Regions from separate parts of the Bacillus sp. CPT56D-587-MTF genome, predicted to be linked through region 2. Evidence: a T-box and tRNA genes for the amino acid it is inferred to sense, from the RefSeq annotation. Region 2 holds a T-box; the other regions hold tRNA genes.

Region 1 (4,972 bases), 2.8 Mb from region 2:
AATCTTCCTATTAAATTATACGGCTGTACTTCCCACGTTTCATACGGAATAAAATGTGTTGCTCTCATTGCATCAAGCGTTCTGGATTTCATATGAGGACGCGTTATATACTCATCTATGTTCTCTTCATTTAAATCAACAAATTTAGCCTCTTGTATTTCTTCAGGTTGAATTTTTATTTCACCACTTATATATGCTACTTTAAAAACAACAGCTAGAATATGCATAGAAGTATTATAATAAACGCCTGTAATTCCGATAGGCTTCACCGTTAACCCTGTTTCCTCTTTTATTTCCCTACAGACAGCTTGATCGAGCGCTTCGCCTTCTTCTACCTGTCCTCCTGGCAACTCCCACGTATCAGCTCGCCAGTGCACTTTTGTTAATAACACTTCATTTTTTCCATTTGTTAAATAACCGGCTACAGCAACGATATGCTTTGGTGTCTTATGTTCCATATTAAGCCTCCTAGAGATAATGAATATTTTATATATCCCTATAATTATATTCCCTACCTACAACAAAATACCTTTAATACTTCATCACCTTAATTAACTTCATAAAAAAGACCCTATCCGCTAAGCGAAAAGGGTCATCTATCGTATTACTCTCCTAAGTCTACGTTGTGATAAACTTGTTGAACATCTTCTAAATCTTCTAATGCATCAACCATTTTCTCAAATTGTGCTTGAGCATCTTCAGGAAGTGTTACATCACTTTGTGCAAGCATTGTTAATTCTGCAACTGTAAACTCCTCAACGCCAGCACCTTTAAGTGCAGATTGTACTGCATGAAATTGATCTGGTTCAGCATACACGATAACAGAATCTTCTTCTTCTAGAATGTCACGTGCATCTACATCTGCTTCCATTAAAATTTCAAGAACTTCATCTGATGTTTTACCTTCAAGGCCGATAACAGCTGTCGCATCAAACATGTAAGCTACAGAACCGTTCACACCCATATTACCACTATTTTTGCTAAATGCAGCTCGTACATCTGCTGCAGTACGGTTTACGTTATTTGTAAGTGTATCTACAATAACCATAGCTCCATTTGGTCCGAATCCTTCATAACGAAGCTCGTCATAATTTTCTTCTGAACCGCCTTTTGCTTTTTCAACTGCACGATCAATAATTGTTCTTGGAACATTGTATGTTTTCGCACGCTCTAATACAACTCTTAGTGCTTGGTTTGATTCTGGATCTGGCTCGCCTTGTTTTGCTGCCACATAAATTTCACGCCCAAATTTCGCGTATATACGGCTTGTATTTGCATCTTTTGATGCTTTTTTGTCTTTAATATTGTTCCATTTACGGCCCATACTTTCCACTCTCTTTCCCGTTTTAAATCTACATAAAAATATTAATATGAAATATAATGTGTGTTCAACACATTTTTAAAAGAAATATAAAAAGTTCATTTTTGATTCATATTACAGACATAATATAAATCACTATCATTTTGTTCTTTCGACAAGTTATATTATACATGAATTCCTACGTTTATTACGAATTTTAGAAGCACATAGTATAATTTAACAAAAAGACTCTAACATTTCTGTTACAGTCTTTTTATATTGCCAATAAACATTTCCATATTATTCCCATAATTGTTTTCTATTGTTGTATAATAAAAATAGGAAAAAATTTGAAGAAAAGATGGAGGGTGAATTATGACACATTCCAAAGACAAAAAATCACATGCTTTTAAAGGAATAGGAGAGAAGTTAAACCCAACTATCTATCAAGTGAGATTCATGAAATTAGATGAACCAATTCGATTTGAGTCGTTTCCTGAATTAAAGGAATTAGGAGACTGGTTGAGTACTTCAACGCACATGTGGTCATGCCACTCAACTATGTACAAATACAACAGAGAAGAGTTTGAAAAGAAGTTCTTAGAAATTACGAAATTAACAGCTGATCATGTACTAATATCTACTGGTGGCGTCGGATTTAACTTCATGTCACCAGGTTGGAGAAATTCTCTATAAAATAATGAAATTATATAAAGGGATAAAAATTTATCCCTTTATTGTTTTGTAGCTTTCCCCAACTGTATCGCATGTACTAAATGAATAAGTTTACCTTAATCATTTATAACCATTTCACCAACACACCATTTTTGCTTATTTTATAGTATGATGAAAACATAAAAAGACTCTACACATTTGGTGTAGAGTCTTTTATTACGCCGTTCATGATACCGATGGTCGGGGTCGAACCGACACTCCCGAAGGAACACGATTTTGAGTCGTGCGCGTCTGCCAATTCCGCCACATCGGCACAAAAGAAAAGGCGGCAACCGGATTTGAACCGGTGATAAAGGTTTTGCAGACCTCTGCCTTACCACTTGGCTATGCCGCCATATTAAATTTTATTGGAGCGGAAGACGGGATTCGAACCCGCGACCCCAACCTTGGCAAGGTTGTATTCTAACACTGAACTACTTCCGCAAAAATGGCTGGGCTAGCTGGATTCGAACCAGCGCATGACGGAGTCAAAGTCCGTTGCCTTACCGCTTGGCTATAGCCCATCGAATTCTTACTTAATTATATGTAAGTATCCATTAGATTATTTGTAATTTTTAAAATAAAAATGGGGCGACTGATGGGAATCGAACCCACGAATGCCGGAGCCACAATCCGGTGCGTTAACCACTTCGCCACAACCGCCATGTTGTGTAAATATATTTGGCAGGGGCAGTAGGAATCGAACCCACACTGGAGGTTTTGGAGACCTCAGTTCTACCTTTAAACTATGCCCCTATGTAAATGGTGGAGGGGGGCAGATTCGAACTGCCGAACCCGAAGGAGCGGATTTACAGTCCGCCGCGTTTAGCCACTTCGCTACCCCTCCGAAACTTACATGGTGCCGGCTAGAGGACTTGAACCCCCAACCTACTGATTACAAGTCAGTTGCTCTACCAATTGAGCTAAGCCGGCGTATTTTATTAAAATAAATGGTGGCTCGGGACGGAATCGAACCGCCGACACGAGGATTTTCAGTCCTCTGCTCTACCGACTGAGCTACCGAGCCTTATTAAAATGGCGGTCCCGACCGGGGTCGAACCGGCGATCTCCTGCGTGACAGGCAGGCATGTTAACCACTACACCACGGGACCATTTGGTTGCGGGGACAGGATTTGAACCTGCGACCTTCGGGTTATGAGCCCGACGAGCTACCGTGCTGCTCCACCCCGCGATAATACTATTCATATAAAATTTATATGGTGGAGGATGACGGGATCGAACCGCCGACCCCCTGCTTGTAAGGCAGGTGCTCTCCCAGCTGAGCTAATCCTCCAAAGTGGTGACCCGTACGGGATTCGAACCCGTGTTACCGCCGTGAAAGGGCGGTGTCTTAACCACTTGACCAACGGGCCAAATATTATAAATCCTATGGCGGAGAGCAAGGGATTCGAACCCTTGATACGCTTGTGACGTATACACGATTTCCAATCGTGCTCCTTCGGCCAACTCGGACAGCTCTCCAATGGCTCCGCAGGTAGGAATCGAACCTACGACCGATCGGTTAACAGCCGATAGCTCTACCGCTGAGCTACTGCGGAATAATATTGCCTGGCAACGTCCTACTCTCACAGGGACAAGGTCCCAACTACCATCGGCGCTAGAGAGCTTAACTTCCGTGTTCGGTATGGGAACGGGTGTGACCTCTCTGCCATCATTACCAGACATTATTCTTTTGAGACAATCATTATTATAACTTATTTACTTTAAAAGTCAACAAGTTTTTTATGTTCTCTCAAAACTAGATAACATTGCTACATATTATATGGTTAAGTCCTCGATCTATTAGTATTCGTCAGCTCCACATGTCACCATGCTTCCACCTCGAACCTATCAACCTGATCATCTTTCAGGGATCTTACTAGCTTACGCTATGGGAAATCTCATCTTGAGGGGGGCTTCATGCTTAGATGCTTTCAGCACTTATCCCTTCCGCACATAGCTACCCAGCTATGCCCTTGGCAGAACAACTGGTACACCAGCGGTGCGTCCATCCCGGTCCTCTCGTACTAAGGACAGCTCCTCTCAAATTTCCTACGCCCACGACGGATAGGGACCGAACTGTCTCACGACGTTCTGAACCCAGCTCGCGTACCGCTTTAATGGGCGAACAGCCCAACCCTTGGGACCGACTACAGCCCCAGGATGCGATGAGCCGACATCGAGGTGCCAAACCTCCCCGTCGATGTGGACTCTTGGGGGAGATAAGCCTGTTATCCCCGGGGTAGCTTTTATCCGTTGAGCGATGGCCCTTCCATGCGGAACCACCGGATCACTAAGCCCGACTTTCGTCCCTGCTCGACTTGTAGGTCTCGCAGTCAAGCTCCCTTATGCCTTTGCACTCTACGAATGATTTCCAACCATTCTGAGGGAACCTTTGGGCGCCTCCGTTACACTTTAGGAGGCGACCGCCCCAGTCAAACTGCCCACCTGACACTGTCTCCCGGGTCGATAAGACCCGTAGGTTAGAATTTCAATACAGTCAGGGCGGTATCCCACCAGCGCCTCCACCGAAGCTAGCGCTCCGGTTTCAATGGCTCCCGCCTATCCTGTACAAACTGTACCAAAATTCAATATCAGGCTACAGTAAAGCTCCACGGGGTCTTTCCGTCCTGTCGCGGGTAACCTGCATCTTCACAGGTACTATAATTTCACCGAGTCTCTGGTTGAGACAGTGCCCAAATCGTTACACCTTTCGTGCGGGTCGGAACTTACCCGACAAGGAATTTCGCTACCTTAGGACCGTTATAGTTACGGCCGCCGTTTACTGGGGCTTCAGTTCAGAGCTTCGCTTACGCTAACCCCTCTCCTTAACCTTCCAGCACCGGGCAGGTGTCACCCCCTATACTTCGCCTTACGGCTTCGCAGAGAGCTGTGTTTTTGCTAAACAGTCGCTTGGGCCTATTCACTGCGGCTTTCCGTTAAGAAAGCACCCCTTCT
Region 2 (4,972 bases):
ACTGTTTTAGCGCTTTTTTATTAATAGGTGATTAGCGTATGTACTTGCCTATTAATCCATTTCTAAGGATTACTTCAAATTAAGTATAAGCATGGTGTTTAAGTTAGGTTCTCTCACCATTAACTCCTCATAAAGAAATATAAAATGCAAAGGGAGTGAAATAAATGGAATGAATTATAAGAGATGTGTTAATCACAAATCATATTTATGATTTGTCAAGGTATAAGCTCTTGATAGAAGACGGAAACTTAAGAATTAATATAACGGAACAAGTTTGACAATAATTTTTGCAACGTTAAGAACAACTGTGTGATAGTTGATACTTTTTATAAGAAAGTAAAAAATTACTATTTTGTTCACAATACAACCTTTAATTACAATAAAAGGAAATGTAAAATAGGGATAGTAATTGGAAAAAAATGAAAAATATAGAAAGGAATGATATAAAATGAAATTTATTTATAAGGTTGGATTGTTTAGTTTCGCATTTATCTTTTTTATTTGGAATGCTTATTTACCTTCGTCAGCTTTTGCGGTTTCGACTAGTCAAACAGAAAATAAAAACGCTCCACTAATACGGGTGTTAAACAACTTAGGCCATGAGATAGATACATATTCAATGGTAAAAGGTAATGATAAGGCTATGAAGCAAGCTACAGATAAAGTAAAGTCTTTACCTGTAAATGAGCAAGGAAATAAAGGAACCATTGAGGTACCAGAAGGTAAGTGGAATTTTAAAAATGAAATTTTTTTACCTGAAGGAACTACATTACGAGGGAAAAGCCAAAAGACAATATTAGTTCGGAGTTTTGGGGAATTTCCAAAAAAACCAATGGAAATTATAGATGGCAAAGAATATTATCAGGGGATTATCCGTATGCAAAGCCATACGGTACTGAAAAATATCACTTTAGATGGAGAGAAAGGTAATGAAAAGTCTAATCCACTTCAAAATGGTATTGTTGCAAGAGGACATTATACCGAGGGAGGAGAAGCAACTTTACCTGATGAGAGCGATTATCTTAAGGATATTATGATAGAGGATGTTGTTATTCGAAATATTACAGGAGATGGAATAACGCTTGATTTAATTAAAGGACTACATATTAAGGGTTCTAAATCTGTGGCAGTAGATGGAGAAAAGAGGATGTTGGTTGAAAATGCCGGAAATAGCGGAATTATAGGGTATTCTATAGAAACGGCAGAGATACAAAATGTGGTGACTAGAAACATTGGAGGTGAAGATAAGAAAGGAAAGATTGGTAAGAACTATAACATAGCGCTGTCCATGCGCAAAATGAAAGAACCTCCAAATCCGGGTTATAAATTACAAGCAAAATATCCAATTAGTAAAAATGTGAAGGTGCGAGACAGTGTGTTTATTGATAATTGCTATTGGGAAGGATTGGATACTCACAGTGGAGAGAACATGGAATTTACTAATAATATTTTTGTAGGTATTGCTCGTCCAATTGTAATAGGTGGACTCGAATATAGAGGGAAATATTACTATCCACCAAAGAAAATTACAGTGGAAAAGAATTATATAAATGCTGCTGAGCATATTGATAAATGGAAGCCGAAGAATAACAAAAAATCAGAAGTAGGTATTGCGGTTTGGGGTACTAACCAGACCTTCCCTATTGAGAAAAATGGCAAACTATTAAATCCATTAGATGAAGGATATAAAGAAAATATTGGTTATATTAAAGAAACAAAGATTATGAATAATGTTATTGAACAAGTAGAACCAGAAGATGATTCCTCGGGGTTTGGTGGTGTTGCTCTAAAATTAACTGAAGGAATTCTAGTAGAGAACAATCAGATTGGTTGGGTTAAAAGTGATTCTGTGAAGCGAGGTGGTATCATTTTAAATAATTCTAATAAAGAGTTTGAGATTCGAGGGAATCAGGTGGGGTGGATTCAAAAATCTAGTCTGATTACAGATGATACGAAGCAAAAAGGACATGCACCCATTGAGATAATTGGAACAGGAAATAATGGGTCTGTTACGGATAATTGTTGGAATGAAAATAATAAAGTTGGCATCAATGATGAAAAATATGGAGATTATACAAATAATAAATTAAGAGGTGTAGAATCAAATAAATGGAGAACAGGAAAACCATATGATGAGAATGGGTATAATTATGGATTAAGAAAATTGAAATGGGATACTAAAGAAGGCGTAGTAACTGGAAAGGCAGGAAAAGATGTTGGAAGTGTAATGTTAAAATATGGGGATACTAAGTTAGTAGAAACAAACGCCTCTAATCAGCAATTCACGTTGACAACAGATGAATTAAAACATGGTGATAAAAAGTTTCAAATTGTAGCGAGAAACTCCCATATAAATCCGAAATATCGATATGAAGTGCATAGTGAAGAATTAATAAAGTAGGATAAAATGAAGTGAGTCTCTATGGTGAAATGATATGAATGTAAATATAATATAGACAGTCCTGATTGAACTATATCTTATACGGTATATAAATTTACGGTGTTTAGTAATTTTTTTATTATTTGAAGAAATGAAGGTATTTTGTATATGTAGAACAGGATATCTCGAGTGTGGATAAATTTGCAAAATGTAATTTATACTGTAATAAGTGATTCAGAAAAGGAAACAGTAATAATATTAAAATTACATACTATTAGACAGTTCAAGTGAAAATTTTCTACTGTATAAATCAGAAAATTTATGTTCAAGTCAATGAGAAATGTGATAAACTGTAAAAAATAACGAAAAAGCAATGAAAGAGAAGAGTACATATTCGAAACTTTTCAGAGAGCTGATATGTGGTGAGAATCAGTAAGGGATGAATATGGAATGGGCTCTGGAGCTTCTAACTGAAATGAGTAGGTAAAGACGGTTACTTCACGTTATTGAAGTATGAAGTGAGCTAATGATAGCTAATTAAGGTGGTACCGCGGGAGTCTCTCGTCCTTTTTTAAGGATGAGGGGCTCTTTTTATTTTGAGAAAGGAGGAGTTAGTGTGAGTGAAAAAATAATGTTAACAGGAATTAAGCCGACAGGTTATCCGCATTTAGGGAATTATATTGGTGCGATTAAACCTGCATTACAAATGTCAAAGAATAATGAAGGAAGAGCATTGTACTTTATAGCTGATTATCATGCATTAAATGCTGTGCATGATTCAGAAAAGTTCAGCAGTTATACGAAAGAGGTAGCAGCTACTTGGTTATCGCTTGGACTTGGGGAAGATGTTGTTTTTTATCGGCAAACAGAAGTACCGGAAATTCTAGAATTAGCTTGGATTTTAGCTTGCCTAACTCCGAAAGGTCTTATGAACCGTGCTCATGCGTATAAAGCGAAGGTGGAGCAAAATAAAGAAGCAGGGTTAGAGGTCGATGCGGGAGTGAACATGGGGTTATATACGTACCCGATCTTAATGGCAGCCGACATATTACTATTTCAAGCTACACATGTACCTGTCGGAAAAGACCAAATTCAACATATTGAAATCGCGCGTGATATTGCGACGTATTTTAATCATACATTTGGCACGACATTTACACTACCGGAGTATGTAGTGCAAGAAGAAGGAGCTATTTTACCTGGTCTTGATGGAAGGAAGATGAGTAAAAGTTACGGAAATGTAATCCCATTATTTGCAGAGCAAGAAAAACTTCGAAAGTTAATATTTAAAATCAAAACAGACTCTTCACTTCCAAATGAACCGAAAGAATTAGAAACATTATTTATGATATATAAAGAGTTTGCGACAGAAGACGAAGTACAGTCATTACGTGAAAAATATGAGACTGGAATCGGATGGGGCGATGTGAAAAAAGAGTTGTTTCGCGTTGTAGATCGTGAGTTAGCTGGACCTCGTGAAAAGTACGCAATGTATATGAATGAGCCGGATTTATTATATGAAGCATTAGAAAACGGTGCTGAGAAGGCACGCGCTATTGCGAAGGTAAATTTAGCGGAAATTAAAAAACGGATTGGATTTGAGAGGGAACGTTAAGCGTTCCCTTATTTTTTTAGATAATCTGTAATAATCTTCTCGATAACAGGAGGAAGATTATTAGGTAATTCATCAAGTGAAAAGAAGCGTAGTTCTTTCGATTCCGTATGGTCGCATACAAGCTCACCGTGGAATTCGCGGCAAATATAAACAACGAGTACACCGTGTACTTGATCGCCATTTGGATAGATTTGAAAGAAATCTGGTCCTGAGTATGTACGGAATAGTTCTGGATTTTTAATAATAAGTCCAGTTTCTTCAAACACTTCTCGTTTTAAAGCATCTTCTAACGTTTCGTTATATTCTAAGGCACCGCCAATAATGCCCCAGCGGTTAAAATCTGTACGGAGCTGCAGCAATACTTCATCTTTTTCATTTAATATAATGGCGTGTGATCCTATTAGAATAAGTGGATGATTTCCTACTAAATTTCTCATATCTTCAATATAACCCATGTCATTGCTCCTTGTATTTAATAATAGTTAGGAAGTTCTTTTAACATTCTTTCTGTTTTACGTGCTGTAAAGGCTAAGTTATGGTCATCTTTCGTTCTGAAAAATAATGTGCGTAAAAAGGTTTTAATATTGGCACATAAAATACAATACTCATTAAGCGAAAGGCGTTTTCTAATTTGAGGAAGCCTTTTTATTTTTTTATGAATAATAGAAATTAAATCGTTCTGAGGAAAATCATGATACAGCATTGCTAGTAATGGAGTAACAATGCGTTCATCTTCGTTATTATGAAAAAGGTCAGATGGAATAAAGATTTTATTTAATAAACAATGAATTAATTCTTCGTACCATTCAAAAGTTGTATACGTATTATGAACAATTTCAGTAAAGGCATCAGATACATGAGCAAGACAATGAGCCCATCCTTTATTTTCAATATAGCCCCGAAAATCCGTTTCTAAGTTTGTGTATGTAATGAGTTTATTTTTTATTTCTTCGATATCCTCCTCTGTACAAAAGTAG
Region 3 (4,972 bases), 2.5 Mb from region 2:
TCGTTTTGGCACAGGATACGGATATGTAGCAAAACACTATGTAGTACAAAATCAACCACAAGCTAAAACAGATCAGCCTTCATCAATTCCAGCTGCTTTCAAATTCCCCGCTCAAGGAAGAATTAGCTCAACCTTTGATATACGCTGGGAACAAATGCATTATGGTATAGATATTGCCGCTCCAGGAAACGTCTCTATCCAAGCTGCTGCTGCAGGTAAAGTTGTGAAATCTTATTATTCAGCTAGCTATGGCAATGTTGTTTTCATTGCGCATCAAATCAATGGGAAATTATATACAACTGTTTATGCTCATATGAAGGATCGCACTGTACAAGCTGGTGATCAAGTACAGACTGGACAATTAATAGGTCATATGGGAAACACAGGTCATTCATACGGGCAACATCTTCATTTTGAATTACATAATGGAGAATGGAATTTTGAAAAAACAAATGCAGTAAATCCACTGCCATATTTAGTTAGGTAAATTGTATGCCACGCAATATACCTCTTATAATTGAATACGTAGCCTTTTTAGGTTTAATCTGTTGTTTAATCATTTACAATACAAACATTGTATTTTTATCTATTATTATTGCTTTTGTTGCATTAGAAATTATGATGGAATCATTTCAAGTGCAACTAAAACAAAAAATTGCCCATATTTATAATGCTATTTTTCTTTTGAGTGCTCTCATAACAAATATAATTAGTAATGGCTTTTATTTATCTACTGTATTTCCAGTATTCTTTATGGCTGTTTTATTATTTGTAGCTAGATATATTAATGTCCCTTATAACCAAAAACAAGAACAAGAAGCTTAGAAAGAGGAGACACTGTGTACCAATCTTTCAAAGATGCTCCAATAAAATACATATTGCATTTGTATAAGAAAGCCAATACTTTTTTTGGTATACAAGGAAGTTATACTGCACAACTTCTCCTATATGGAATGTTGTTTCTTGTCTTAATCACTTTCTCCTTGTTTTACTAACAAAAAAGGATCTCACATAAACTGGAGATCCTTTTTAATTTATATTAATTTTTCATATCGAAAATATTGTTTATCCACAAGCATATTTTTCATAAATAAAGCTTAGATTATATTTTTTCTCTAAGCTCATTCGTTGTTCGTCATCGCACCAATAGAAAAGAATATCATGAATCGTTGCGTAACGCTTATTTTTAAGAAATAGCCTAAAAAATGATGGTAAACAATCATGTAATTGTATAAATATATAATTGCGTAGTGTTTCTTCTTTATATTCAATGCCCTTACAAATATACAGTAATTCTTCACAATAATATGCATGCTGTGGAACTTGTATCATTTCGAAAAATGGCACATAAGATAGTAGCTTTCCAATAAAATGACCATATCGATCCATTACTCCTATCGTCATATGCTCCATCATTTCTTTCATCACATATAAATAATCATCTACATGCGTTGTCTTTAATGGGTCTAAGCGATCGGAAATTTGAGATAATACAGCTCTTTGACATGCTAAAACTGCCTGACTAGGTCCATAATATGATAGGAAATCTGTACACTTACGATATTTCCGTAATAAATCATGTGTATACAAATCATATACAAAAGTATTACAATACATTGCTAAACTCATCATATCACTATTTAATTGCTCTTTTGATAATGATTTCGCTCTCTTGCACATATAAAAGAATGTAAATTCCAATACTTCTTTATGAGATAATAAATGTTTACAATCGGTTATACACTTCTCATTAAATTTAACTCTATCCCAAATTTCAATATCCCTATCTGTCAATTCACCTATACGATATTTAATAATTAAATAATTTAAAGCAACTGATTGCGTCAAAAGATCCCATGTTTCATATTCCAATGAAGTATGAACAAACTCAGCTAATCCTTGCGCTATCATAAAATCATTTGCCTCTTCATACCAACCAATCTCTTGGCATAAGCGAAGAATACGCACTAAAGTTGGAATTTCATCTTTATGAAACTGCGGTAATTTCTTTGCTTTATTCATGCCATATACGATAAATGCCGCTAAATTTTCTTCTTTATAAAATTCTTTCTCTTTCCATACTAATATAGTTCGTTCTTTCCCCTCACCTTTTGGGTGACAAGGTACAAGCAAAGAAAATAATTCAGCGAAATTATTTGGTTCTATATATGTATCTGTAACCAAATTCCAATTTGGATCGCCCTGTACAGCCTTCATATAATTCCCCTTCCCTTTTCATCTATGTAGGAAATATTAATTTATTATCGCACCACTAAAAATTAATATTGTTATATTCAAAATCTCTCATAATGCTTATATCTATCAGTATATCATCTTTTCTCTTATTAAAAATTAAGAATAACAAATTTTAAAAAATGTCGAAATTATTAACCACATACTTATTATATAATGTCTCAGATACATCACGCTAACATATTAGTTTAATCCATATATACTAGAATAATGTATCTGAAATTTATATATAATTTAGCTCTTTATGAGTGACCATTAAACTCTCGGTTAATGAAAGTTTCAATTTACTCTGTACGCTCTGAGATTTCGCTCAAGGCAAATCCAGCTTGATCATCTGCTGATTCCCTTATAGCTAAATCTCCTAGTGCTAACATGCCAATAAGTTGACCACTATCAACTACTGGTAATCGTCTAATTTGATGCTGTGCCATTAGCTCTGTAGCTTTTTCAATAGAATCATTTGGAGAAACTGAGATAATATTTGTTGTCATTACATTTGTAATCTTATTAGATCCAGGATGTTTTTCAGCAATCCCTCGAACGACTAAATCACGATCAGTAACAAGCCCAACAACTTGCTCATTTTCAACAACAGGAATTAATCCAATCGATTCTTCCTTCATTTTTACAGCTGCCTCATATACATTGTCTAGCGGTGTACAATGTACAATATGGGTACTCATTAAGTCTCTCACTCGTGTCATTATGATTTCCTCCTTTTTATACATACCATAGCTTTTCCAAAATTCCTTTATTTATTTCTGGAAAGTAACGTAATAAAAAGGATTAACAAAATAAAAAAGAGCCAGCATAATGCTGACTCTTTTTGGTATGACCCGTACGGGATTCGAACCCGTGTTACCGCCGTGAAAGGGCGGTGTCTTAACCACTTGACCAACGGGCCATGGCTCCGCAGGTAGGACTCGAACCTACGACCGATCGGTTAACAGCCGATAGCTCTACCACTGAGCTACTGCGGAATAATATATGGTGGGCCTAAATGGACTCGAACCATCGACCTCACGCTTATCAGGCGTGCGCTCTAACCAGCTGAGCTATAGGCCCATATACTTTACAGGGGCAGTAGGAATCGAACCCACACTGGAGGTTTTGGAGACCTCAGTTCTACCTTTAAACTATGCCCCTAAATGATGCCGGCTAGAGGACTTGAACCCCCAACCTACTGATTACAAGTCAGTTGCTCTACCAATTGAGCTAAGCCGGCATAAAAAAAATGGTGGCTCGGGACGGAATCGAACCGCCGACACGAGGATTTTCAGTCCTCTGCTCTACCGACTGAGCTACCGAGCCAACATAAATGGCGGTCCCGACCGGGGTCGAACCGGCGATCTCCTGCGTGACAGGCAGGCATGTTAACCACTACACCACGGGACCATTTGGTTGCGGGGACAGGATTTGAACCTGCGACCTTCGGGTTATGAGCCCGACGAGCTACCGTGCTGCTCCACCCCGCGACAATATAAAGTTTTAAAAATGGAGGAGGTAGAGGGATTCGAACCCCCGCGCGACTCTCGCCGCCTGTCGGTTTTCAAGACCGATCCCTTCAGCCGAACTTGGGTATACCTCCATGAAGGAAAAAATAAATATTTTATTATTATATGTCTAAGCCATTAAAGAAAAAATGGAGGAGGTAGAGGGATTCGAACCCCCGCGCGATTCTCACCGCCTGTCGGTTTTCAAGACCGATCCCTTCAGCCGAACTTGGGTATACCTCCGAGACATATATTAAATAAAGTGGAGCCTAGCGGGATCGAACCGCTGACCTCCTGCGTGCAAGGCAGGCGCTCTCCCAGCTGAGCTAAGGCCCCATGTTTTTTGGGAATATCGGGAAGACAGGATTTGAACCTGCGACCCCCTGGTCCCAAACCAGGTGCTCTACCAAGCTGAGCCACTTCCCGTTAATAAAAGCGCGCCCGAGAGGAGTCGAACCCCTAACCTCTTGATCCGTAGTCAAACGCTCTATCCAATTGAGCTACGGGCGCATATGGTGCCGAGGGCGGGGGTCGAACCCGCACGGTGGTCACCCACCGCAGGATTTTAAGTCCTGTGCGTCTGCCTGTTCCGCCACCCCGGCATGTCATATTGAAAATTGGAGCGGAAGACGGGATTCGAACCCGCGACCCCAACCTTGGCAAGGTTGTATTCTACCACTGAACTACTTCCGCAAGACATGTATGAGTTATTTTATTAAAAGTGCGGGTGAAGGGAGTCGAACCCCCACGCCAAAGGCGCTAGATCCTAAGTCTAGTGCGTCTGCCAATTCCGCCACACCCGCATATTTCATTAAAATGGTGAGCCATGAAGGACTCGAACCTTCGACCCTCTGATTAAAAGTCAGATGCTCTACCAACTGAGCTAATGGCTCTTAATGGCTGGGCTAGCTGGATTCGAACCAGCGCATGACGGAGTCAAAGTCCGTTGCCTTACCGCTTGGCTATAGCCCATTAATTAAGAATGGTGGAGGGGGGCAGATTCGAACTGCCGAACCCGAAGGAGCGGATTTACAGTCCGCCGCGTTTAGCCACTTCGCTACCCCTCCGACATATATGGTGGAGGATGACGGGATCGAACCGCCGACCCCCTGCTTGTAAGGCAGGTGCTCTCCCAGCTGAGCTAATCCTCCATTTTGCCTGGCAACGTCCTACTCTCACAGGGACAAGGTCCCAACTACCATCGGCGCTAGAGAGCTTAACTTCCG

Evidence for each region. The T-box of region 2 lies ahead of AC3WVZ_RS14940 (tryptophan--tRNA ligase). A T-box ahead of a tRNA ligase gene usually reads a tRNA of that ligase, here a tRNA-Trp.
Region 1: it encodes a tRNA-Trp, which carries the amino acid that the T-box ahead of AC3WVZ_RS14940 (tryptophan--tRNA ligase) is inferred to sense. The anticodon was not compared.
Region 3: it encodes a tRNA-Trp, which carries the amino acid that the T-box ahead of AC3WVZ_RS14940 (tryptophan--tRNA ligase) is inferred to sense. The anticodon was not compared.

What each region holds. Positions count from the first base shown of each region.
Region 1 covers NZ_JBYTEF010000001.1:125,230-130,201, reverse strand. Annotated here, with positions in the region: gene AC3WVZ_RS00720 (NUDIX hydrolase) at 1-458, opposite strand, end outside; gene AC3WVZ_RS00715 (YebC/PmpR family DNA-binding transcriptional regulator) at 605-1,324, opposite strand; gene AC3WVZ_RS00710 (DUF3884 family protein) at 1,676-1,996, shown strand; tRNA gene AC3WVZ_RS00705 (tRNA-Leu) at 2,207-2,288, opposite strand; tRNA gene AC3WVZ_RS00700 (tRNA-Cys) at 2,299-2,369, opposite strand; tRNA gene AC3WVZ_RS00695 (tRNA-Gly) at 2,384-2,458, opposite strand; tRNA gene AC3WVZ_RS00690 (tRNA-Gln) at 2,464-2,538, opposite strand; tRNA gene AC3WVZ_RS00685 (tRNA-His) at 2,602-2,677, opposite strand; tRNA gene AC3WVZ_RS00680 (tRNA-Trp) at 2,697-2,770, opposite strand; tRNA gene AC3WVZ_RS00675 (tRNA-Tyr) at 2,778-2,861, opposite strand; tRNA gene AC3WVZ_RS00670 (tRNA-Thr) at 2,872-2,947, opposite strand; tRNA gene AC3WVZ_RS00665 (tRNA-Phe) at 2,966-3,041, opposite strand; tRNA gene AC3WVZ_RS00660 (tRNA-Asp) at 3,051-3,126, opposite strand; tRNA gene AC3WVZ_RS00655 (tRNA-Met) at 3,130-3,206, opposite strand; tRNA gene AC3WVZ_RS00650 (tRNA-Val) at 3,233-3,308, opposite strand; tRNA gene AC3WVZ_RS00645 (tRNA-Glu) at 3,313-3,387, opposite strand; tRNA gene AC3WVZ_RS00640 (tRNA-Ser) at 3,405-3,496, opposite strand; tRNA gene AC3WVZ_RS00635 (tRNA-Asn) at 3,499-3,573, opposite strand; rRNA gene rrf (5S ribosomal RNA) at 3,582-3,697, opposite strand; rRNA gene AC3WVZ_RS00625 (23S ribosomal RNA) at 3,798-4,972, opposite strand, start outside.
Region 2 covers NZ_JBYTEF010000001.1:2,898,328-2,903,299, reverse strand. Annotated here, with positions in the region: gene AC3WVZ_RS14945 (hypothetical protein) at 449-2,401, shown strand; T-box leader at 2,745-2,952, shown strand; gene AC3WVZ_RS14940 (tryptophan--tRNA ligase) at 2,997-3,995, shown strand; gene AC3WVZ_RS14935 (NUDIX hydrolase) at 4,004-4,450, opposite strand; gene AC3WVZ_RS14930 (DUF2785 domain-containing protein) at 4,468-4,972, opposite strand, start outside.
Region 3 covers NZ_JBYTEF010000001.1:372,808-377,779, reverse strand. Annotated here, with positions in the region: gene AC3WVZ_RS01960 (SH3 domain-containing protein) at 1-487, shown strand, start outside; gene AC3WVZ_RS01955 (hypothetical protein) at 493-825, shown strand; gene AC3WVZ_RS01950 (DUF3965 domain-containing protein) at 1,066-2,217, opposite strand; gene AC3WVZ_RS01945 (CBS domain-containing protein) at 2,538-2,957, opposite strand; tRNA gene AC3WVZ_RS01940 (tRNA-Glu) at 3,086-3,157, opposite strand; tRNA gene AC3WVZ_RS01935 (tRNA-Asn) at 3,159-3,233, opposite strand; tRNA gene AC3WVZ_RS01930 (tRNA-Ile) at 3,242-3,318, opposite strand; tRNA gene AC3WVZ_RS01925 (tRNA-Trp) at 3,329-3,399, opposite strand; tRNA gene AC3WVZ_RS01920 (tRNA-Thr) at 3,406-3,478, opposite strand; tRNA gene AC3WVZ_RS01915 (tRNA-Phe) at 3,489-3,564, opposite strand; tRNA gene AC3WVZ_RS01910 (tRNA-Asp) at 3,573-3,648, opposite strand; tRNA gene AC3WVZ_RS01905 (tRNA-Met) at 3,652-3,728, opposite strand; tRNA gene AC3WVZ_RS01900 (tRNA-Ser) at 3,749-3,841, opposite strand; tRNA gene AC3WVZ_RS01895 (tRNA-Ser) at 3,897-3,989, opposite strand; tRNA gene AC3WVZ_RS01890 (tRNA-Ala) at 4,010-4,082, opposite strand; tRNA gene AC3WVZ_RS01885 (tRNA-Pro) at 4,099-4,172, opposite strand; tRNA gene AC3WVZ_RS01880 (tRNA-Arg) at 4,183-4,256, opposite strand; tRNA gene AC3WVZ_RS01875 (tRNA-Leu) at 4,260-4,348, opposite strand; tRNA gene AC3WVZ_RS01870 (tRNA-Gly) at 4,365-4,439, opposite strand; tRNA gene AC3WVZ_RS01865 (tRNA-Leu) at 4,469-4,549, opposite strand; tRNA gene AC3WVZ_RS01860 (tRNA-Lys) at 4,564-4,639, opposite strand; tRNA gene AC3WVZ_RS01855 (tRNA-Gln) at 4,644-4,718, opposite strand; tRNA gene AC3WVZ_RS01850 (tRNA-Tyr) at 4,730-4,813, opposite strand; tRNA gene AC3WVZ_RS01845 (tRNA-Val) at 4,822-4,897, opposite strand; rRNA gene rrf (5S ribosomal RNA) at 4,903-4,972, opposite strand, start outside.